Regions from separate parts of the Glutamicibacter sp. NPDC087344 genome, predicted to be linked through region 2. Evidence: riboswitches for the same ligand, from Rfam matches in the RefSeq annotation. Region 2 holds a riboswitch; each other region holds the start of a gene.
What was found. A riboswitch is a leader RNA that binds a small molecule or an ion and turns the genes downstream of it on or off. The one in region 2 is predicted to bind S-adenosylmethionine.
Positions count from the first base shown of each region.

Region 1: another riboswitch for S-adenosylmethionine. It lies ahead of ACIOWL_RS17135 (O-acetylhomoserine aminocarboxypropyltransferase/cysteine synthase family protein); the one in region 2 lies ahead of ACIOWL_RS07820 (OsmC family protein).
Region 3: another riboswitch for S-adenosylmethionine. It lies ahead of ACIOWL_RS11640 (ABC transporter substrate-binding protein); the one in region 2 lies ahead of ACIOWL_RS07820 (OsmC family protein).

Region 1 covers NZ_JBIUXY010000010.1:144,446-151,978, forward strand. Annotated here, with positions in the region: gene ACIOWL_RS17105 (2-hydroxyacid dehydrogenase) at 1-660, opposite strand, end outside; gene ACIOWL_RS17110 (YdeI family protein) at 1,485-2,048, opposite strand; gene ACIOWL_RS17115 (hypothetical protein) at 2,118-2,309, opposite strand; gene ACIOWL_RS17120 (methionine synthase) at 2,319-3,359, opposite strand; gene ACIOWL_RS17125 (putative oxygenase MesX) at 3,378-4,370, opposite strand; gene ACIOWL_RS17130 (LysR family transcriptional regulator) at 4,493-5,434, shown strand; SAM riboswitch class I at 5,660-5,750, shown strand; gene ACIOWL_RS17135 (O-acetylhomoserine aminocarboxypropyltransferase/cysteine synthase family protein) at 5,886-7,196, shown strand; gene ACIOWL_RS17140 (cystathionine gamma-synthase) at 7,193-7,533, shown strand, end outside.
Region 2 covers NZ_JBIUXY010000004.1:43,038-50,570, reverse strand. Annotated here, with positions in the region: gene ACIOWL_RS07835 (2-hydroxyacid dehydrogenase) at 1-478, shown strand, start outside; gene ACIOWL_RS07830 (MarR family winged helix-turn-helix transcriptional regulator) at 661-1,104, shown strand; gene ACIOWL_RS07825 (SNF2-related protein) at 1,191-4,418, opposite strand; SAM riboswitch class IV at 4,568-4,689, shown strand; gene ACIOWL_RS07820 (OsmC family protein) at 4,721-5,272, shown strand; gene ACIOWL_RS07815 (TM2 domain-containing protein) at 5,405-6,181, opposite strand; gene ACIOWL_RS07810 (hypothetical protein) at 6,234-6,869, opposite strand; gene ACIOWL_RS07805 (hypothetical protein) at 6,869-7,345, opposite strand.
Region 3 covers NZ_JBIUXY010000005.1:339,100-346,632, reverse strand. Annotated here, with positions in the region: gene ACIOWL_RS11650 (phosphotransferase enzyme family protein) at 1-771, shown strand, start outside; gene ACIOWL_RS11645 (TetR/AcrR family transcriptional regulator) at 791-1,375, opposite strand; SAM riboswitch class I at 2,021-2,112, shown strand; gene ACIOWL_RS11640 (ABC transporter substrate-binding protein) at 2,234-3,868, shown strand; gene ACIOWL_RS11635 (ABC transporter permease) at 3,880-4,836, shown strand; gene ACIOWL_RS11630 (ABC transporter permease) at 4,851-5,738, shown strand; gene ACIOWL_RS11625 (ABC transporter ATP-binding protein) at 5,768-7,390, shown strand; gene ACIOWL_RS11620 (acyl-CoA dehydrogenase family protein) at 7,435-7,533, shown strand, end outside.

The sequences.
Region 1 (7,533 bases), on a different contig from region 2:
GACCAGTAGGCACCCATCGCGCATGTGGGACAAAAACTGTGTGTCAACTAGATTTTCGGTGCGTGCGGTATGCGGCAGGGCAACGACGACGACATCTGCCTGCGGCAATAGCTCGATGACTTCATCGATGCCATGGATGACACGTGAATCCGGCAGCGTTCTCGCGGTGGAGGCCACCGTGATGACTCGCGCGGGTTTGAAGGCATGCAGCCTCGCGCTGATGGCCGAACCGACACCGCCGGCACCAAGAAGCAGCACCGTTGAGCCATGGAGCGAGGAGGTCCACGTTCGTTCCCAGCGTCGTTGCCGCTGTTGTTCCAAGGCCTTGGGCAGCTCGCGCAGGCTGGCCAGGATCAGGGCTAGGCAATGCTCTGCAGTTGCATCCTCAACCGCTCCGCGGGAATTAGTGAGAGTTGTGCCCTGCGGCAGGTGTTCCAGTACCCACTCGTAGCCAATCGACAGGAGGTGTACATGTTTCAGCCCCTTGATTCGGGCAACACGCGCACGCTGGTCGGGATTCGCCGGGCGCTCGGTCACTAGGACCTCCGCCTCGGGTGCATCGTGCGGATCATCGTTAATATGCCAGAGAATTGGTTCAATGCCTGGTAGTCGCATGCCATCGACAAGTCGTTGCCAAGGAACAAGAACACGAAGGGTCACGGTGTTTCCAATCTCTGTTGGCTATCGGATTTTCTCTGCTGTCTGAATGTGATCGAACAAGCCGGTGCGCGGTAATAGATCAATACTATGAGATTTTCTGCGCTGTTCAACAGTGAATAATTGATCCAACAGGTAGGATGTGTAGATGACTCAAGCTCCAAATCTAAAAGCAAACGCAACTAAGGCCGGTTCGACCGCAACGATGTTCATTGGATGGACCCTGGCACTGATTGGCCTAGTGGTATTTGTTGTAGGCGAACCTGTGGGCGGCGGGCTACTGGTTTTGTCCGGTGCAATTTTGCACGTCGGAGCTTTGATAGCGGAGTCGGTTCGGGGCTGAATATTGAGTTTTAAGACACGACAGGCTCCGGGGCAATATCCCGGAGCCTGACGTGTAGGAAAGAGGTCTAGTTATCAGTGGAGCTTATTGGCACCTCCGTCTGCCATGAAGGGCTTGCCGGCGAAGTGCTTGAAGACATCGGAAAATAAACGTGTGGCAGTTAGCGTTGCCTGCGCACCGAGGTCGACACCATGACCAGATGGAATGTCGCAACGGCTGCTCGCGTAAAAACGCAAATGCCTGGCTGTTGGCGCTGACTGAGCCCATGATTGGGGTGGACGGCCTGCCGGATGAGACAGCGATTTTGTCTTCAAACTGCACGGTACTCTCCCTTCCAACATCATGGTGAACCAGGATGAATCATCCCGATCCCGTGCACATAACTTGTGCACAGAGTAGAGTCTACCCGCTGAATTCGACAAGCTGTAGAAAAAGTAACCTAGGGCAAGTGTTCAGCTGACAGCCAAACGAAAACCTCGACCGGTTATGGGGTTTCGTGATCCAATTCGGTGATGAAGCGGGCCAGCCTAGCGTTTCTGGTTTTCTCGGTCCTGGCAATCATCAGCTGATGCAATATGTGGTACCTGGGCTGTGATTTCAGTGCCGCGAAATTCCGGGCGGCCAAGGGGTGGGCGTCCAACAGCTGTTGCAGATCATCGGGTACCTGCGCGGTCGCAGCACCGCCGTAAGCGCGTTCCCAGCGGCCGTCGGCTTTGGCCTTGTCGATCTCTTGCTGGCCCCGCGGGCGCATGCGGCCTTGATCGCTGAGTTCTTGAACAAAACCGGTGTTCTTGAGGGACCAGATGGAAGTTTTGCGTCGAGGGGTGTAGTGCTGCAGGAAAGTGGCTTCGTCCAGGCTGCGCCGGCGTCCGTCAATCCAACCGCTGCATAGGGCTTCTTGGAGTGCTTGAGCCGCCGTCAGCCGGGTCGGTGTGGTGGTTCCTTTTTTGGCCAGCACAAGCCACACCCCGTTGCTGCTGTCTTCAAACTTATCGAGCCATGCGCGCCAAGCGGTGGCATCCTCAAGGATCATTGGGATTTCATCCATGGGAACCATTCTTGTGCCAGTTGCAAGAATCCTCCATCGGATAGGCCGCAAAAATATTGCCACATCTGCCTAGGCGAGATGGGATGACCCGGGGGTGCCGGTGGTTTTGGCGTAGAGGATGGTGGCAAAGGGTCGCTCGTTGTCGGCGTATACCTGCGCGCTGCGAACCATCCGAAATTTGGCCAATCCGCCACCCTGGCTAGGGGGTGCTAGCTGCCTCAGGCCGGTGAATCCCAGGTAAACACCGACCGGAGGCAGCAACCCGCCAGCTTAGACGCGGGCGCCAACCAGCTCTTCACGCAGGATTCCGGCCCCCGCGCTCAGTGCACTGAGCTTGGCCAATGCCACATCCCGGGGGAAGGGGGCCATGCCGCAGTTGGTGCTGGGAACAAGCTTGTCTGCATCGACATATTCAAGTGCGTTTCGCAGTGTCTGCACTACTTCTTCGGGGGACTCGATGGCGGTATCCGCCACGTCGATGGCGCCGAGCATCACCTTTTTGCCGCGCACCAGCTCAACGACTTCCAGCGGCACATTTGAGTGGTGGGATTCCAAGGAGACGGTGTCGATGGATGAACGCTGAAGCAACGGGAAGGACTTCTCATAGTGCCGCCACTGGGCACCCAAGGTGGCCTTCCAGTCATTGTTCGCCTTGATCCCGTAGCCGAAGCAGATGTGTGCCACGGTTTCGGCTTTGAGCCCCTCGCAGGCACGTTCCAACGCGGCGATACCCCAGTCGGAAACCTCGTCGAAAAACACGTTGAAGGCTGGCTCATCAAACTGGATGATATCCACCCCAGCGGCTTCGAGCTCCTTGGCTTCCTGGTTGAGGATGGTGGCGAACTCCCAAGCCAACTTCTCACGGCTGCCGTAGTGCGCATCATGCAGGGTGTCGACCATGGTCATCGGGCCGGGAAGGGTCCACTTGATGGGCTGGTTGGTGAGCGAGCGCAGGAACTTGGCGTCATCAACGAACACCGGATTCTCGCGCGCTACGGCGCCAACAACCGTGGGCACACTCGCCTCGTAACGGTTGCGGATGAGCACCGTCTCGCGCTTCTGGAAATCGACACCGCTCAGGTGCTCAATGAAGGTAGTGACGAAGTGCTGGCGGGTCTGTTCGCCGTCGCTGATGATGTCGATACCGCGCTGGGTCTGCTCCAGCACGGCGGCGCGGGTTGCGTCCTTTTTGCCTTCAAGCAGTTCGGCGCCCTCAAGTTTCCAAGGGGACCACAAAGTTTCGGGTTGGGATAGCCACGCTGGTTTGGGAAGGCTGCCGACAATCGAGGTTGGAAGTAGCTGGGAGCTCATGGAATGGTCCTTAGGTGTTTAGGCGGCCACAGCGGCGCACGAGGCGGCCCACTGGTTCAGCAGTTCGCGGTTGGGAGTGATGAAGTGCTCTTCGGTGTATTTGCCCTGGCTTGCACCAAGCCGAGTGCGTTCCTCGCGGTCATAGGAAATGAGGGTGCGGGAGAAGTCCTGCGCGCTCAGGCTTGGCTGGTAGATGGCCGGCGCCGCGCAGTTCGCGTTGTAGATCTCCGGGCGGTAGATCTTCTGGAAGGTCTCCATGGTGCTAATGGTGCTGATCAGCTGCAGGTCGGTGTAGTCATTGAGCAGGTCGCCGCGGAAATAGAAGGCCAGCGGTGCGACGGACCCGACGGGCATGAAGTAGCGCACGCGCAAGCCCATCTTGGCAAAGTACGCGTCGGTCAGCGAGTAGTCGTCCTGCTGGTATTCAAGACCCAGAACCGGGTGGCTGTGACCGGTGCGACGGTAGGTCTTGGAGCTGGAGACGCTGATGCAGATCACCGGTAGCTGTGCGAAACGCTGTTGATAGGCGTCGGAGTCGAGGAAATGCTGGAAGAGCCGGCCGTGAAGGTCTCCGAAATCTTCGGGCAACGAAGGTTTGCCCGAGGCATCGCTTGCGGAGGGGAGCACCACACTGAAGTCGTAGTCGCGCACGTAGGAGGAGAAGTTGTTTCCTACAATGCCGTGGCTTCGGATGCCGGTTTTCCGGTCGATGATGCTGGTGTCCAGTACCTCCAGCAGGGGGAATTCTTGATCTCCGTTCTCGGAGCTGACGTGTACGTTTGCGGAGATAATCTCAAGCTGAAGTGCGTAGCGTTCACCCTTGGGATTGTCCCAGTGCGCCAAATCGTTAAAGCGTCGGTTGATCATCGTCAGGGCGTTGTGCAGGTTCTGCTGACGGTTCTCTCCGCGAGCCAAGTTGGCGAAGTTTGTGGTGATGCGCGAGTCCGTTGAGGGTGTGTAATTCTCGTCGAAGTCGGTGCTGGTAATGCTGAAAGTTAGCGCGTCTGCCATGGTGGCCAATCTGATGATTAAAGGCCTGGGCAGGCCGGGGGGAAGTCGATGCGTCAATCATGCAGTGCCAAAATGGATATCAGGTAACTCAATGTAACTATGGGTTGATATAGACTCAGCCTATGGTTCAAGGTGCAAGCGGTCTGACACTGCAGCAACTGCGTTATTTCATCGCGGTCGCAACGGAGGGTTCAATCTCCGCCGCGGCCGACCTTTTGTACGTCGCCCAGCCGAGTATGTCCGCGGCCATGAAAGAGCTTGAATCCCGCGTGGGACGTGCACTTTTGGTCCGTTCGGCCAGAGGCGTGACACTGACAATCGAGGGATCTGAATTCCTGGGTTACGCCAGACAGGTTCTGGAGCAGGTGGAGCTTCTGGAGCAGCGGTATCTGGATCGGCCCCCGTCCCGCCGACTGCTGGGGATCTCGACCCAGCATTATTCGTTTTCCGTGGATGCATTTGTCCGGATGGTCCAGGCAAGCGAGGCTGGAGAGTACGAATTTTCCTTGCGTGAGACCCGTACCGAGGAGATCATCGAGGACGTGCGCACCCTGCGCAGCGAGATCGGAATCCTCTACCTCAATGACTTCAATCGAAAAGTGATCGAGAAGCTGTTGCGTGAATCCCGGCTGGTATTTCATCCGCTGTTCCTGGCCGAACCGCACATCTTTATTTCGCGCAGCAACCCGCTCTCCGCAGCACAGCGCGTGACCCTTGCGGACCTTGAAGATCTGCCACGACTCACCTTTGACCAGGGGGCTAACAGCTCGTTCTACTTCGCCGAGGAAATCCTCTCCACGTTGTCCAGCAAACGGGCAATCCGGGTCTCCGACCGAGCAACCATCTTCAACCTGATGATCGGCCTTGGCGGCTACACGATCTCCACGGGTATCGTCAGCGACGAACTTGACCCGTCGATCGTCGCCATTCCGCTGGACGTTGAGGAACGCATCGAGATTGGCTGGATTGATCATGCCGCGATTCCGCTCACGGAGCAGGCACAGCGATACCTGGCCGAGGTCCGATCGGTGGTCTCAGATTTCGGTGTACAAGTTCTCGGCTGAAATTGACACATTGTGTCATCGAAAAAACCGGAAACGACACATAAAAAGCCTCAGATGCCTGAGATCTAGCGGTTTTTGGCTCATTCGACGCGTCACAGACGTGACGTAACACGGGTGTCATTACGCGGAAAATGCGACACATGACGGGTCGCGACGTTCTGTGAAGCACAGGCCTTGGTGCCGGTTGCGCCACCGGGAAGCTTTGGCGAACCATGGAAGAACAACACCCCATCAAGAGCGACCGAGAGATCTGGCTCGTCGACGTCGCAGCAACCAGCGGGAAACCGCAAGGTGCTAATGCCAGGAACGATGGAGCAGCTCCGAGCGCGTCTTTAGACGTTGCGCTGTGCCTCGTACCGTGATGGACAGGCCGTTTTGTTGGCCTTCCCTGGTACGCTGCACCGTGTTCGGTGCACTCTCTCGTGGATGAGACAACGAGAAGGAGCCAGCCATGGCGCAGCCAAACACCCAGCCGTCAACCGCGGCGATCCACGCCGGATACGCACCCAGCGGAGACTACCGCCCACTGACCGTGCCGCTGTATTCCTCTGCGGCTTTCGAATTTCCCTCTCATGCAGATGCGGTGGAGAAGTTCGCACTGCGCCAGGCCGGTTTCACCTATTCACGTACCGGAAACCCCACGGTTTCCGTTTTCGAGCAGCGTGCCGCGGCGTTGGAATCCGGGGCGTACGCTGTTGCCACGGCTACCGGCCAGGCGGCAGTGGCACTCGCGCTGCTGGCGCTAACCCAAGGCCCCAAACATATTCTGGCCTCCAACCAGCTCTATGGCGGAACCGTGGATTTGTTGACCGACTCCTTTAACGACTTCGGGATTCGGATCAGTTTTGTGGATCCCGATGATCCAGCTGCCTGGGAAGCGGCTATCGAAGAGGACACCCGCGCCTTTTTCCTGGAGTCGGTCACGAACCCGCTGTCCACCTTGCCGGATCTGCCGGTGTTAAGCGAGATCGCGCACCGGCACAATATCCCGGTGGTTGTGGACAATACGTTGGCCACCCCCGCAAACTTCAAGCCATTGCTGCACGGAGCAGACATCGTGGTGCACTCGGCAACCAAGGCCTTGGCCGGCCATGGCCAGGTTCTGGGCGGGGTGGTGATTGATGGGGGAACTTTTGATTTCTCGGATCAATTCCGTTGGGCGCAGATCGCGGCCCCAAGGGCCCGCTACGCCGGCACTTCGCTGCTTGAACGCTACGGCGCAGGTGCATACAGCATGCTGGTGCGTTCAAAGTTCTTGCATGATTTAGGTCCAACCCTGCCTGCGGCCAGCGCCCACGGCATCCTGACCGGTATTGAAACGCTGACCGTACGTACCGCCGCGGCGCAACAGAACCTGTTGTTGCTTGCCAACTTCCTCCAGGCTCATCCCGCGGTCGCCGCGGTGCATCACCCGAGCCGGCCAGGACACCGGCACCACGAGCGTGCCAAACGTTTTTTCCCAAGGGGAACTGGCAGCGTGCTGGCGGTGGAACTGCATGATGAACGGCTGGTCTCAGCATTCATCGACAGTCTGGAGGTGATTGTGCTGGCCGCCAATATTGGCGATACCCGCACCATGATCGCCCATCCGGCCACCATGACCCACTGTCGACTTTCCGCGGAACAGCTCGCCGAGGCCGGCCTTAACCGTGCGGTGTTGCGTTTGTCGGTGGGACTGGAAGATCCTGCAGATCTGATTCGAGATTTGGACCGCGCGCTGAGTGCAGCGCAGGCAACTACCCTTGAGGAGAGCTTCGCATGAGCGGCTTCAACACGCTGGCGGTGCACGCTGGCCAGGAAAAGGATCCGCACACCGGTGCGGTGATCCCGCCGATTTACCAGACCAGCACCTTTATCCAAGATGGCATCAACGTGTTGCGTGCCGGCCATGAATACTCCCGTGGCTCCAATCCAACCCGTAATGGGTTTGAAGCTCAGCTCACCGCATTGGAAGGCGGGGCAGCCGGTTTCTCTTTCGCCTCTGGTATCGCTGCGGAGGATGCGTTGCTTCGGGCTTTGCTGGCACCGGGGGACCATATTGTTTTAGGTGCCGATGGGTATGGCGGCACCAACCGGCTCATCACCCGGCTGCACCAAAA
Region 2 (7,533 bases):
CTTGGGGGCCCGGAGCGTGGCGGTGCGCCGCACACCCGGCGGAAACCTGCCGGCGGGACTGGACTGGGTCAAGTCGATGGACTCGCTGCCAGAGCTGCTGGCCACCAGCGACGTGGTGGTGCTCGGAGTACCACTGACCAGCGAAACCACCGGCCTGATCGGCACCAACGAGCTTGCGGCCATGCGCCGACACGCACTGCTGGTGAATGTGGCCCGCGGACCGGTGATCGACCAGGAAGCGCTTTTCCACGCTCTGTCCACCGGGGTCATCGGAGGGGCGGCGCTAGATGTCTGGTGGGATGCGCCAACCGGAAGCACCGCGCCGGAGTCGGTGACCCGGTGGGCACAGCTGCCCAACGTCATCGCCACCCCGCACAACTCGGGGCATACCGTAGACACCTTCGGTTCGCGAGTGCGGGAGATTGCGCAGAACATCAACGCCTTCGCCGAAGGCAAGATGCTCAGCAACCAGCTCTAAAACCTTTGAGGGCAGCGGCCGCGGCCGCTGCCCTCAAAAGTTTAAACACCGCCACCCACCGCAGCACAGCTGATCAAAAGCGCAGCCCATTTGGACGTCATGAATCATGAGAAATGAATCATTTGTGGTTAAAGAACGTACCGAATCACAAACGATGCAATTTGCTCTTTAGAATGGTAGCTATGCAAGAAGAACAGCTGATGCAAATGGTTCAAGACGAATTCGCCGGTATCCTATTGCGCGCTCGTCAGATGTTGATTCGCCGTGCCAAGATGATCCACCCCGATCTGCAAGATCCCGGTTACCGAATCCTGGCGGTTGTCATCAAGGAAGCCCCTCAGCAGCAAGGCGCGCTCGCCGAACGACTGCGTCTGGACAAGGCCACCATCTCCCGGTTGATCAACCATTTGGAGTCCTTGAAGCTTGTCACCCGCTCCCCCGACCCACGTGACGGCCGGGCCCAGCTGGTCTCTGCAACACCTGCCGCACGCGAGAAGTGGTTCGCCAGCGGCAGCGTACTGAGCCAAGAGCTACGCCACCACCTGGGTGACTGGGACACCGACGAGCTTAAGAGCTTCAGGGATCAATTGCACCGGCTGAACCACAGCATGGACGAGATCCTCTAATTCACGTGTTTAACGCCGCAAGCCTTGGCTCCGGGTACAGGTAGTATCCCTCAAACCAAGGCTTGCACTGGCACAGTGCCGAAGTATCAATCCATGAGTGCGAGGAAGTCATCCGCGCTCAAGGCACCGGACTGCATCGGGGCAGTTTCCTCACCCAGCACGTCATTAAACAACTGGGTCTTTTTGGCCTGAAGCGCCAGTACCTTGGACTCGATCGTATCCTTGGCCACCAACCGGTACACGTACACCGGTTTGGTCTGCCCGATACGGTGCGCACGGTCAATGGCCTGGGCCTCGGCCGCAGGATTCCACCACGGATCAAGCAGGATGCAGTAGTCGGCCGTGGTCAGGTTGATCCCGAATCCGCCGGACTTCAGCGAGATGAAGAAGACCGGGAAGTCGCCTGCGGTGAACCCATCAATCATGTCTTTTCGTTTGGGTCCGCTGGTTGCACCGTCCAAGTAACCGTGCTCAATACCCAGTTCTTCGGCAATATCCTTGGCTTTACTCAGGAAGCTGGTGAACTGGCTGAAGACCAGAATCTTGTGTCCTTCGGCCACCGCGTCTTCCATGAGCTCACGCAGCATCTCCAGCTTGGCGCTCGGAGCGTTTCCTTCATCCACGAGGGAAGGATCCAATGCCAGCTGACGCAGCAGGGTCAGCGACTGGAGGATCTTGAAGCGGTTGGAATCCACGTCATCATCCACCAGACCCAAAATTTCCTGCCGGACCCGCTGGAAACGACGGTCATAAGCCTTGCGGTGCGCCGGGTCCAGCTCAACTTCCAACACCTGCTCGGTTTTGGCTGGAAGCTCCGGGACCACCTGTTCCTTGGTACGGCGCAGCAAAAATGGACGCAGGCGTTTTTTCAGGCGCTCCAGGCGTTCGGTATCCCCGTCAGAGATCTGCTTCTGATAGTTGTCTTTGAACGCCTTCTGTCCGCCAAGCAGTCCGGGCGCGGCCAAAGAGACCAGCGTCCACAACTCCATCAGGTTGTTTTCCATGGGTGTGCCGGTCACCACCAGCTTGCACGGGACCGACAGCTGGCGAGCCTGTTTGTAGCCCTTGGAGGTGTGGTTTTTCAGCTGCTGAGCCTCATCAAGGATCATGACCGTGAATCCGGCTTGCTCAAACTCTTCAAAAGACAAACGGAAGATGGTGTAGCTGGTGACCACCAGCTGCGCATCCTCGATCTGATCCAGAACGTTCTGGCCAGATTTTTTGGCCGTCGAGGTAATAGATTGAACCCGCATTTCAGGCGCGAAACGGTGAGCCTCATTCACCCAGTTACCCACCACGGAGGTTGGGGCGAGCACCAAAAACTTTTGATCCGGATTTTCGATTCGCGCCTGTTCCAGGGCAGCCAACAACTGCACGGTTTTACCCAAACCCATATCATCGGCAAGCACGCCGCCTAGGGAATGGGTGCGCAGGAAGTTGAGCCAGGAAAGTCCCTGCTCCTGGTACGGGCGCAGCTCGGCTTTAAACGACGAGGGAAGTTCGACCTTCTCCAGCTGTTCCCCGTTGGTCAGTCCTGCCACGGCTTCAAGCCACTGGTTTTCCTGGGCTTCGATAATTCCCAGATTCACCAGTTCCTGCCACCAGTCGATACTCAACTTGTGGATGCGGATGCTGTTGCCCGACACAGAGCCAAGTTCGCCGGCTTCATGAACCAGCTGGCGCAACTGGTGGAATTCCGGCCCGTCAATGGGAATCACGGTCATGTCTTCAAGAACCAAGTACTCGTCTCCCAGCGTGAGTGCCGAGAGAAGGTCAGCGAACGGGACCTTCAGCCCATTGATGGAGACCTCCACCGAGAGGTCAAACCAGTCGCCGGTGCTCTCCCCCGCCTCGATGCTCACCGTGGCTGGTTCTGAATTCAGGGTGTAGTTCGGTACCTCGTCATTTCCCAGCACGTGAATGTCTGGGTGCTCTTCCAGCAGCGGGAGCAGGTACATGATGAATTCGATGGCTTGGGACTTGGTGAGGTTTTGTTCTGGAAAGACCCCGCTCTTGGTCGGCCGGCCCAAAGGCTCATCCCCACCGAGCTTGTCCTGCACTGAAGTGATAATTTCGTGCTCGACCGACTTCTGGCGTGGAGCTTTAGAACCGTAGTACCAGGCGAACCGAAGGTTCATTCCGGACTCGGTGTCAATCATCTGCAACTGGAGTACCGGCCGCGGGACCTCAGGCACCTTGTAGCTATTATCGGCGCTCCGCACCGGCGCGACCTGGCGCAAAGAATCGAGGTACTCCGTTTCGAAGTCTTCAATGTCAGAGGTTGGAACCAGCATGGCTCCCATGCTGAGAAAGTCCCGAATTTCGTGTGCCACGGCGTCCTCGAGTGGAGCCATTGACAGGTCTTTAGCTTTTTCCAGTGGTTTGTCGGAGTACACCACCAGGGAGGGAGGGCTGCCCAAAGCAATCACGTGATCGGCCTCGCCGTGTGGCCCGCGGAAAACACTTTCAATCGTCAACCCGCTCTCGCCACGTCGCAGGTCGAGGAAGGCCGAGCCCTTGAGCTCGGACAAGGAAACCACGTTTCGGTTGTTGGAGTTTCCGTTGACAACCTGAACTCCTGATTCAAGGATCACCTCAAAGGCTTCACGCAGATCCTTGCCCGGCAGCCTATTCAGGCTGACCCACTCGGACGTGTCCCAGACGTGCCCGTACTGGTCGTGCTGTGCGCGTTCGCTGAGCATCACCAGTTCATTGACCGCGCGGCGCTGCGCCTTGGGGAACCGGTCATCAAACATCAGCCCACGCCATGACACCCCGGTTTGCACCCAGGGGCTGCGCGCCCCCTTGCGTGCCGGACGCGCGTTGAGGTGAAGGGTGGGCCGGCCGTAGCTGGTGCCGGCAGTCACCTTCAGGATCAGGCCGAGCGGTTGCTCTTCAATGTCTTCCTCGACGTCATTGTCCCTGGGTCCGGAGGGCAATATTCGTTTGAGTGTGCGGGCCCACTGGGGGGCGGGTTGAGCTTTCCAGGTGTTTTCCGGCTTCACCTCGCTAGAGACGGTAAAACCTCCACCGCTGATTTGTGTTGCCGCCACCAGCATTGCGGCGACGTGCTCACAGGAGTACTCCTCCGGGTGCTCTTCGCAACGGCTGCTGAAGCTGATGTTGGTTCCCTCGATAGACAGCTGCACTATCACCAAAGAGCCTGCGACCCAGCCGGAGATAAAAGAGAGTCCCGGAGTATTGCGTCGTTCGTTGATGGCAACCTGCCCCGCGTTGGCAAGCCGCCAACCTTCGGTAAATTCCGAATCGGTGACCAGGGTCTGTGCGGCAACGGGGGTCAGCTGATATTCCATACACACAACTTCACGGGTAGAGGTCCGCTCCATAACATCGCGGAAATTCACATCCATTCTATCGAGGGAACCGACAGTTCGCCGTGTGACGAATCGTGAAGTTGGCTATTTACCCAGCATGCCGAGAACCGGTAGAAAAGTAACTACTGAATCACGAGTTCCAATCGAATAAGCCCTGGCTGATTGGACGGCAACCCTCTTCGCGTCATTGTGCGGGGTGCTCCAGGTGATGATTCGACGGACCTGAAAGACAGGTTCGTAAGCGATGGCGCCCCTTGCGCCAGAAAGGGGATTTATTCCTCATGTCTAACGCAGCTTCCACTCTTTCCATAGCCGAAGATCGTTCCGCACGCCTGCAGCAGGCCGGTACCGGTTGGGGTGAACGAATCTCAGCAACCGCAGATAATGCCAAACTGACATTCACGGTGCAGGGTGAAGGTTTTGGTTCGGTGGCCAGCAACATCGTTGCCGGGAAGCACACCTTTACCGTGGATGAGCCAGCGGCTTTGGGTGGAGACGACGTTGCCGCCAGCCCTGTTGAATACGCGCTGGGCGCCTTGATCTCATGCCAAGTGGTTGTCTACCGCCTCTACGCCGAGCAGCTGAACATCCAGGTTGACGACGTGAAGATTGTAGCCGAGGGCCACCTTGATGTGCGCGGCCTCTTTGGCATCGATAAAACCGTGCGTCCGGGCTTCACCTCGGTTGATCTCGACGTGCAGATCACCGGCCCGGAGACGGCCGAGCGTTATGACGAACTGCGCCAGGCTGTTGACGCCCACTGCCCGGTCTTGGACTTGTTCGCCAACCCGGTTCCGGTCACCACCGCTGTCACTCTGACCCCGGCGAACTAAAGCTTTCAGCTTCTGCCTCACACCAGGCATCAATGCAATAAAAACCCGGGTGGGCTCTCTTCCCCATGATGAGAGCCCGCCCGGGCGCATTTCCGTGCTCACCGCCCCAACGGCGAGACACGAAACCTTTGGTTAGCGCTTCTCTTCGATGGTGATGCTCCACCCGTCGAAGTTCGCTGCAGTCACGTCAAGGAAATAGGTGCCTGCCGACTTGTGCAGCGCGGTTTCTTCTTCCACCGGCCCGTCAAGCATGACTTCTGGGAGTCCGCCGTCCTTCATCAGGTCGGTTCCCTCGGTCAAGAGGTAGATGGCTCCAATGGCCATGTCTTCGCCACCGGTGAAGCTGTAGGTCATCCGCGCCTCGGCACCGGTCAGTTCAAACACCTTGCTGGACTTGTCGGTTTTGCCGTCAAGGACAATCACTTCCTGCCACGAGGTTTCAGCCTTTTCTTCCTTGGCTGCTGGCTCCTCTTTGGCTTCGGCCGGCGCTGCCTTGCTTTCGGTTTCGCTACCGGTAGCTGGCAACTCAATGGCCGAGGACGACGACGCACCGTCAAAGCCTGCAGTACTCGCGTTGACCATACCGCCGATTCCGCCAATTACCACCAGCACAATGCTGATGATCCAGGCCACCACCTTGTGTTTGGCATAGCCTTCCAGCGGGCGGCGGAACTTGTCCGTCATGCCGCCACTGAGGATGATAATCAGGTCGATCAGGGCCCACAGGCCCAGACCGCCGAAGGTGAACAGTTTCAGCAGGCCGGTACCCACCTTGCCCAGGTAAAAGCGGTCAACGCCGAGGGCGCCCAAGAACAGGGACAGCAACCAGGTTGTCAAGAACGACTTGGGTGGCAGGTACGGAGCAGGGTGCTGAGCCATAGGCGCAGGCTGCATATTGTTGTAGCTCATGATGATTCCTTTGATTTGTGATGATCAATGACGGTATGCGCGCCACTGGGTGTTATTGCTTGACCCAGGTACCGCAGCGCACCGATTCGAAGTCTTGGCCCTTTGAGACAGTCACCGTGGGACGGCCGCCGCCGGGGATGCCGTTGTTGATGATGTCGTCCCCATTGGTCCCGGACTTGAGCACGGCCCAATAGCAGTTGCTGCCTACCGCTTCCTTGGCCCGGTAGGTCCCGGCCTTGATGTCGGTGCCCACCGTCCAGATGCCGTCGCTGACGGAGTTCGCTTCCTGCTCAGCTTCAACGGTGCCAACGGCCTTTTCACGGGCCAGCACCGCAGCTTCGGCTCCGTCAAGCTCTTCGTCGCGTTCATCCAGCGTGGCGGAACGGGAATCAAGGTCTTTGCCCTGTTGCTCCAGCTCGGCCTCTCGGTCCGCAAGACCTGATTTCAGCTCGGTGAGCTCCGCACTGAGCTCGTCACGTTCGGCGAATACTGCCGTGGTGGTGTCCGAGAGCGCCAGATATTCTTCGGATTCCTTGGGATCCGGGATATTCATCCCCCAGAAGACCCCGCCTCCCAAGGCTCCAATGACTAGGACCGAACCCAAGACAAGTCCCCAACGCTTTTTCTTGGTTTTCGGTTCTGCTGGCAGTTCTTCTGGCACCGGGTTCAGTGGCTTGAGCGTACTCATCAGTTTTTCGCCCCTTCAATCAGGATGTTGATTCCGCTGTCCGGGTGGTAAGACCAGCTGGCCTGCAATCCGTCCCAGGTATCTCTTTGGGTTCCGTCCAATGCGCGAGTCCGGCTCATCTTCTGCTGAGTAACCTCGGGGACTCCGAGCTCGTCTAGCATGCACAGGTAGGAAAAGTAGTTGCTGGTTCCAGAGTCAAAGGAGTCCTCGCCCTTGGTGTCCAGCTCAATCGCGGCGCCTCCGTCCATGACGGTGTAGCCTTCGGCATCCATGCTGCAGTTTTCCACGGCCTGGTCAATGACCTTCTGGCTCATGGCCGAGCTGCTCACTCCCCCGCCAGAGGCCGTGACCCCGATCAGCAAGCCTAGAACGGTGCCGGCTGCAAGACCTGCCGAAGCTGGAATGATCCACGACTTCTTGGGACGCTTGCTCAGCATTTCCGGCGGGACGTAAGGTCCCTGCAACTGCGGTTCCACTAGGGCCTCCTGGTGCGAGTGAGTGATGATGTGGACGAAAACGTACCTGCCAGGAGTCGAAATCCGAGGGGGGGTGTTTTCGTCGCGAAACCAGCATGCAACACGACTTCGACATTTTGATACTAACTTGCTGATAATGGGGGTTATCAGCTCATGCGGTTGTCATCTGAAGGCGTTTTATTAGGATT
Region 3 (7,533 bases), on a different contig from region 2:
CGGGAGGGCTTCCCCGTCGTGCACCTGGTGGAAGCGGCAAACGGTCACCGTGCAGTGACCGTCAGCGATGGTGAAACTGAAGTGATTGTTGATGCCCAGCGGTGGTTGGAAAACTCCCGGCAGCTTGGCCAAACCGAGGGAGCCGAAGAGGCGAGCCCGTTGTTGCCGGAGCACTTTGAAACCATGGGGGCGCTGGCGGCGCGCATGCATAATGTTGCCGAACGTCTTGGTGGGGCCGGAAAGTTTCCCCGAGTCCCTTGGGATTGCGAGGCGATTATTGGTCCGGACGCTCTGTGGGGAGACGCGCTCAGCGCGCCGGGTCTAGATGCCGGCGCGACAGGGCAGCTGCAGCGGGCACGGGAAATCATGCGGGATCAGTTCAAGGCTTTTGGGACCGAGCCATCGGTCTACGGCGTGATCCACGCAGACTTCACCCCTGAAAACGTTTTGGTTTCCGGCGATGAATTTGTTGTGATCGATTTCGATGATTTTGGTGATGGATGGTATCTCTTCGACCTGTCCACCGTGCTGTTTTTCTTTGTGGAGAACGAGTTGTACCCGGATTACCGAGAAGCCTTGTTACGCGGGTACCGAACCGAGCGGGACCTGAGCCAACACGAAGAGCAATTGCTTGATCTCTTTTTGCTCGCGCGGGGTTTCACTTACCTGGGATGGGCCGCGACGCGCCCCGAAACTGCGACCGCCCAGTTCTTGATCGCTGAAATCGTTCCGCTGGTCGTGCGCATGGCGACGGACTTGGGCGCGGAGTAGCCCTGGCTCTTCGACAGTGTTAATTCGCTTCAGTTAACAGTGCATTGCAGGTGCGTCGCAAGGCCCGCAGCAGACCATCGGCCTGCTCTGGGTGCTCCGCGGTCACGGAGGCAATTTCACGCAGCGCCCCGGAGACCAAAACTGCGATTTCTTCAACGGGTGCGTCGGCCGGCAGAGTTCCGTCGTTGCGTGCCTGACGAAGATCTTCAAGCAGCATCTGTTTGAAGTGCGATGAGGCCTGACCGGTCACGCCACTGAGCGGGCCGAACGTGGCCGTGCCGATGCGCGCGTAAAAGCGACCTTCCGGGGTTGACGCAATGTCCACCAGCGCAGTAGCTAAAGCGATGATTCGTGCCGTGGCACCAACTTGCTGGTCGCGGCGTGCCGAACCATCGGCATCTAGCAGGTTGCCAATTCGAGTGTAGGCTTCACGAACCAGCTGCTCATGCCCATCAGGGAAATACGTATAAACGGTTCCACGGGATACCCCCGCGTGTTTAGCGACCTCTTCAATGGTGATGCTGTCAAAGGACTTCTGACCGAGCAGCAGCGACATTGCCACGAGGATGTCAGTGCGAGTGCGCTGACGATTGCGTTCACGCAAACTTAGAGGCTCGTGGGACACAGCTGCACTTTCGGGACGAAGATAAATTGGAAGTAGTAGGGATTAGTTAATCATACGAATCAGGTCGTCCCTCTTTTGGTCAGGCACCTATGGGAATCCGTGGATACTCGAATGCCTCCCATTCGGTGGAGGCCAACGGCTAATCTGATTCCCCGAGCTCTGGACGCCGTGGACCGCGGGGCGGTCCGTAGGGCGGTTGATGTCCGAAAGCTGACCGAGCGATTTTCTGATCCATAACTTGCAGGAGCATTCGGGGGTAGTCGATGCGCCCTTGGTCCAGGGTCACCTGAGCATAGTCTTCGAGAGCGAATTGCCGGTTTCCGTGGCTTGCGGACTCAACTTCACTTTTGCGTTTGTGACGCAGCACCCACTCTCTGTGAACTGGTGTTGGAGACTGTCTTCTTTAAAGTCGGGTCATTAAGGACTATCGATAGCCACTAGCGCAAGGGAAAAATCTTCAGTGCGACACAAAACGACTTGTGACGAACTGTGACACCTAGTGTGACGTGATGACGGCGTGTTATCGCTTGGAATATGACTTCATGACGCGGACTTTACGTAACGCTTGGCTGGCACCCGCAATGGGTTGCACACTTGAATTGTTCGGCAGGTTAGCCGAACACCACACCATCCAGAGCGACTGAGAGACCTGGCTCGCAGACGTCGCAGCAACCACCCGAAGCAGGGAGCGGTGCTAAGGCCAGGACCGATGGAGATTGCTAGATTCCACAACGGTCCTTCGCGGGCGGAGCTATGCCTTCCCGCAGATCCTCAACAAAGGATCGTTGAGTATTCATGCGTAATCCTCGGGTCACATACCGAGAGGAACACACGAAGATGCGTATTTCGCACCTGAGCTTGAAAGCAGCGGCCCTGGCCGCCGTATTGGGACTAACCCTGACCGCCTGCGGTGGCAATGCAGATTCTGCTACCCCAGCAGAAGGTTCGCCGGCGGCGGCCGGTGAACCGGTAGAGGGCGGCACCTTCACCTTTGCCGAAGTTACCCCGATCAATAACTGGCAGACCCAGGCCGCTCGTTTCTACGAGAAGGCCAACGTGCTGAATTCGGTCCTGGACCGCCTGACCTACTATGACGTTGAGTCCGGCAAGCTCGTGGGCTGGATTGCCGACGATTTTGAGGCAAACACCGAGCAGACCGAGTTCACCTTCACCATTCGTGACGGAGTGACCTTCTCTGACGGCACCGCACTGGATGCGCAGGCGGTCAAGCTTAACCTTGATGCACTGGGTCTGGGCATCGAATCCGCTCAGATCGCACCAAACGTGGACTTCAGCGCATACAAGTCGGCTGAAGTTGTAGGCGATAACCAGGTCAAGGTGACGCTCAAGCGTCCGGACGCCAACTTCCTGCGTGCCACCTCCTCGGTCACCGCCGGCCTGGTTTCCCCGGCAACGTTGAAGCTGGACAACGCCGGACAGTCGGCGATTGCAAAGATCGTCGGATCCGGACCGTTTGTTTTCGAGTCGGAAAAGCCGGACGAAGAAGTTGTTTTCACCAGCCGTGACGACTACGCCTGGGCCCCGGAAACCGCAGCGAATCAGGGGGATGCCTACCTTGATTCCCTCGTGGTCAAGTACCTGCCAGAAGTTGCCAGCCGCGCCGGCGCCGCCCAGTCAGGCCAGGTCGACCTGGTCCGCGGCCTGCAGCCGGTTGATGAGCAGGTGCTCACCGCCAACGGCGGCCAGGTATTCGCCGCTCAGGGTGTTGACCTGACAACCAACCAGGCAGCGGTGCGTATCGGCTCCGGCAAGCTTGCCGACCCGAAGGTTCGCCAAGCACTCCAGGTCGGAATCGACCGTCAGGCCATCAAGGACACCGTGCTTTCGGACAGCTACGTCATTGCCGGATCGATCTTGAACCACAAGGCGCCGGGATTTGTTGATTTGTCCGCAGATCTTGCCTACAACCCGGAGAAATCCAAGCAGCTGCTCGACGAAGCGGGCTGGACCGTAGGGGCGGACGGCGTGCGCGAAAAAGACGGAGAGAAGCTGGAAATCACCGTTGCCAGCTCGAACAACTCCGTTGTCATCAAGCCGGCATTCGAATTGATCGAGCAGCAGTGGCGCGACCTCGGCGTGAAGCTGGTCAACCGCGCTGCCGACAATACCTTCCTGGTGAATGCGCTGGTTGACGACCAGATTGAGTTCTTCGGTACCCGGCAGTTCGCCCTTGGCGGCCTCGGCCCGGTCTACGCGCCGGCCAACAACACCCAGACACTGAACTCCGACGAAGAGCTGAACGAGCTCTTCGCCAAGGAGCAGGCGGCCACCAGCGAAGAAGAACACCTGAAACTGATCGAGGAAGAACAGCGTGCACTGGTCCTGGACAAGGCGCTGACCCTGGTGCTCTGGGACGAAGTCCAGGTGTACGGTGCCAGCGACTCGGCGCACGTTGAATTCACCTCCGGCACCGCACCAATCTTCCAGGGCGCCTGGAAGAGCGAAAACTAGGAGTTATTGCCATGGGCGGATACATAGCCAAGCGTGTTGGCCAGGCCCTGCTGGTGATCTGGCTGGCCTACACCGTTGTGTTCATCGCGGTACAGTCGCTTCCCAACGATCCGGTGACCATCTTCTTGAACTCGGATTCGGCAGCTGACCCGGCGACCATCGCGCAGATGAAGGCGTACTACGGATATGACCAGCCGGTTTTGTCCCAGTACTTCACCCAGCTGTTCGGTTTGCTGCGCGGGGATCTGGGATACTCGCTATCCAGCGGCTCTGAGGTATCCGCCCGTATTGGCGAAATCGTCGGTTCAACGTTGATCCTGGCCGGCTCGGCATTCGTGGTTGCGGTGGTTTTCGCCGTGGCGCTCACCGCTGCAGCCAGCCTGGCCCGCAGCGCCAAGCTGCGCAACCTCCTGCTGAACCTGCCGCCGCTCATGGTCTCAATTCCCGTCTTCTGGCTGGGTTTGGTCCTGCTGCAGTTGTTGGCCGTGCAGCTGGGGGTGATGTCGCTGTTCCCGGATGATTCCTTCCTGTCGCTCGCGGTGCCGATCTTCGTTTTGGCAGTCCACCTGAGCGCACCCATTGCACAGGTGCTCATCAAGAGTGTGCAAGAAGTGAACACCCAACCATTTGTGGATGTGCTGCGGGCCAAGGGAGCCAGTGAATCCTGGATCTTCTACCGCCACACCTTGAAGAACGCGGCACCAGCGGCGCTGTCGATCGCCGGTATCACCATTGGCACCCTGTTGGCTGGTTCGGTGATCACCGAAACAGTTTTTGCCCGCGCCGGACTCGGGCAGCTGATTCTCCAGGCAGTGACGGTGCAAGACATCCCGCTGGTCCAGGGTTTGGTGCTGCTCACGGCCATCGTGTTCACCGGAGTCAACCTGCTGGTTGACCTCATCCATCCGAAGCTCGACCCACGCATTATCACCGCCCGCTCGGGTTCGCCCCGTGCACTTGCGGCCTAGGGAAAGAAAAGATCATGAGTCTTCTGGCAGATAATGTCGATACGACCGTTGAGTCCCCGAACGCCCAGCAAAAGCCGAAAAACTCGTCCTCAGGTGCCGCAACGGTACGCCGCTGGCTGGCACGGTGGTGGGTATTGATTCCGCTGGCAATCATGCTTGCGTGGGCATTCGTCCCGGCACTTTTCTCCGGCCATGACCCGATCACCGGTGTGCCTGCCGACAAACTGATGGGACCGAGCGCGCAACACCTGTTCGGCACCGATCACCTGGGCCGTGACGTATTCTCCCGTGTTGTCTACGGGACCAGGCAAACTCTGCTCACCGCCGGGCTTGCCTGCCTGATTGGCAGCATTATCGGATCGGTCCTGGGACTTCTTGCCGGTACCGCCGGACGTTTCGCAGACAGCGTGGCCATGCGGTTGGTGGATGTGATCCTGGCAGTTCCAGCCTTCCTGATCGCACTGATCCTGGTCACCGCAACCGAACCGGGCCCGCTATCCTTGGGGATCGGTGTCGGTATTGCCTCCATCGCGGCCTTCGCCCGGCTGGTGCGCACCGAGGTTCTCCGCGTGCGTTCCAGGGACTTTGTGCAGGCCGCGCTCATGAGCGGCGGCAAGTACTTCACTGTTCTTCGCCGCCACATCATTCCCCATGTCATCGGCCCGGTGCTCTCTTTGCTGGCGGTTGACCTCGGGGCAGCCATTCTGGCAATTTCCGGTTTGGGATTCCTCGGCTTCGGTTCGCCGCCGCCAACCCCGGAGTGGGGTCTGCTGATCTCCGAAGGAAGGCAGTACCTCTCGGTGGCCTGGTGGTTAACCACGCTGCCAGGTTTAGTCATCGTTGCCGCGGTGATGCTGATGGCCACCCTTGGCCGCGCAATTAACAAAACCTTCCGTTTCTAGCACCGCTACCAGGCCGAACAGAGAAACCCATGAATACCTCACAGAACGCTGCTACTCCGGTGGTCCGCATCGAAGACCTGAGGGTTGAATACGCGCAGGGAACCATCGCGGCGGACAACATCAATCTAGAGATCCCCGGTGGCCAGATCGTGGCCATCGTCGGCGAGTCCGGTTCGGGCAAGTCCACCTTGACCAAGTCATTGATCGGGCTGCTTCCGCAGGGGACCAAGAGCACCGGCAGCATCCGTTTTGGCGGCACCGAAGTGACAACCTTCGATGTCCATCAGTGGCGCAAGATCCGCGGTGCCGGTATTGGTTTGGTTCCGCAGGATCCAGGCGCGTCCCTGGACCCGGTAAAAACCATCGGCTCCCAGGTTATCGAGGTTTTCAGGCTGCACCCAAGCCGTTCGGTTCCCAAAAGCCAGTGGCGTTCCAAGGCCATTGAACTGCTGGAAAGCGTGGGGATCGATCGCGCGGAAAGCCGGCTGTCGCAGTACCCGCATGAGCTGTCCGGCGGGCTGAAGCAGCGTGTGCTGATCGCCATCGCTTTTGCCCTGAACCCGCAGCTGCTGATTGCCGACGAGCCAACCAGCGCGCTGGATGTCACCGTGCAGCGAACCGTGCTGGAAATTTTTGTGTCGCTGGCCCGCAAAAACGGGACCACGGTCCTGTTTGTCACCCACGACCTGGCGGTGGCCACCGATATCGCGGACCGTGTGCTGGTGATGAATTCCGGGCGCATTCTCGAAGACCGCAGCGTCAAGGAGCTGGTCTCGGAAAGCACCGACCCGTATACCAAGGCACTGCTGGATCAGGCCTATGCCACGGCGAATCAGCAAGAAGCCCGGAGCACCGAAGACATCGCGATTTCCGTCAACAACCTGAGCAAGGTTTTCGGCAAGGGAAACAACGCGCATACCGCGGTGTCTTCCGTATCCTTCGACGTGGCCCGCGGAACCACTTTTTCCCTGGTGGGAGAGTCGGGGTCGGGCAAATCCACCACCGCGAAAATCATTATGGGCCTGCTCGAAGCCAGCGGGGGAGAGGCCTCGGTCAATGGCACAGATGTGAGCAACATCGGAGGCAAACAGCGTTACGCGTTGTGGCGCGAAGCCCAGCTTGTGTACCAGAACCCGGACTCGGCGCTTGACCCGCGGCAACATGTTGAATCGATTATTGCCGAGCCGATGGTCAATTACCGGTTGGGTGACGCCAGCTGGCGGCGTGCCCGGGTCGCCGAGCTCATGGAGCAGGTGAACCTGTCGCCGGAACTGGCTGCCAAACGACCCGGTGAACTTTCCGGAGGCCAGCGCCAACGTGTGGCGATTGCCCGCGCGCTGGCCAGCGGGGCCAAGATCCTGGTGCTTGACGAGGCGCTGAGCGCGCTGGATGTGTTGACCCAGGAGCAGATCCTGGAACTTCTGGACAAACTGCAACGCGAGGAAAACCTGACCTACCTCTTCATTTCCCATGATCTGCACGTGGTTGAGCGTATTAGCCACCAGGTCGGTGTGATGCGCGGAGGCCAGCTGGTGGAAACCGGGACGGTTGCCGAAGTTTTCTCCGATCCGCAGCACGAATACACCCGAACCTTGCTGGCGGCGAACCCCGGCCATGTCCTGCGCGAACTGGCTGATACACGCAGTATCTGATCTTTGACGAACCACTTGTTTCACGAATTTCCGAAAGAGATATTATGAGCACCGACGCCTTGGGCGCCACCCAGACCATCACCGCACCATACGGCAGCGAAGCCGCCTACGCGCAGCTGTCCCAACGATTCGCGGACGTTTTC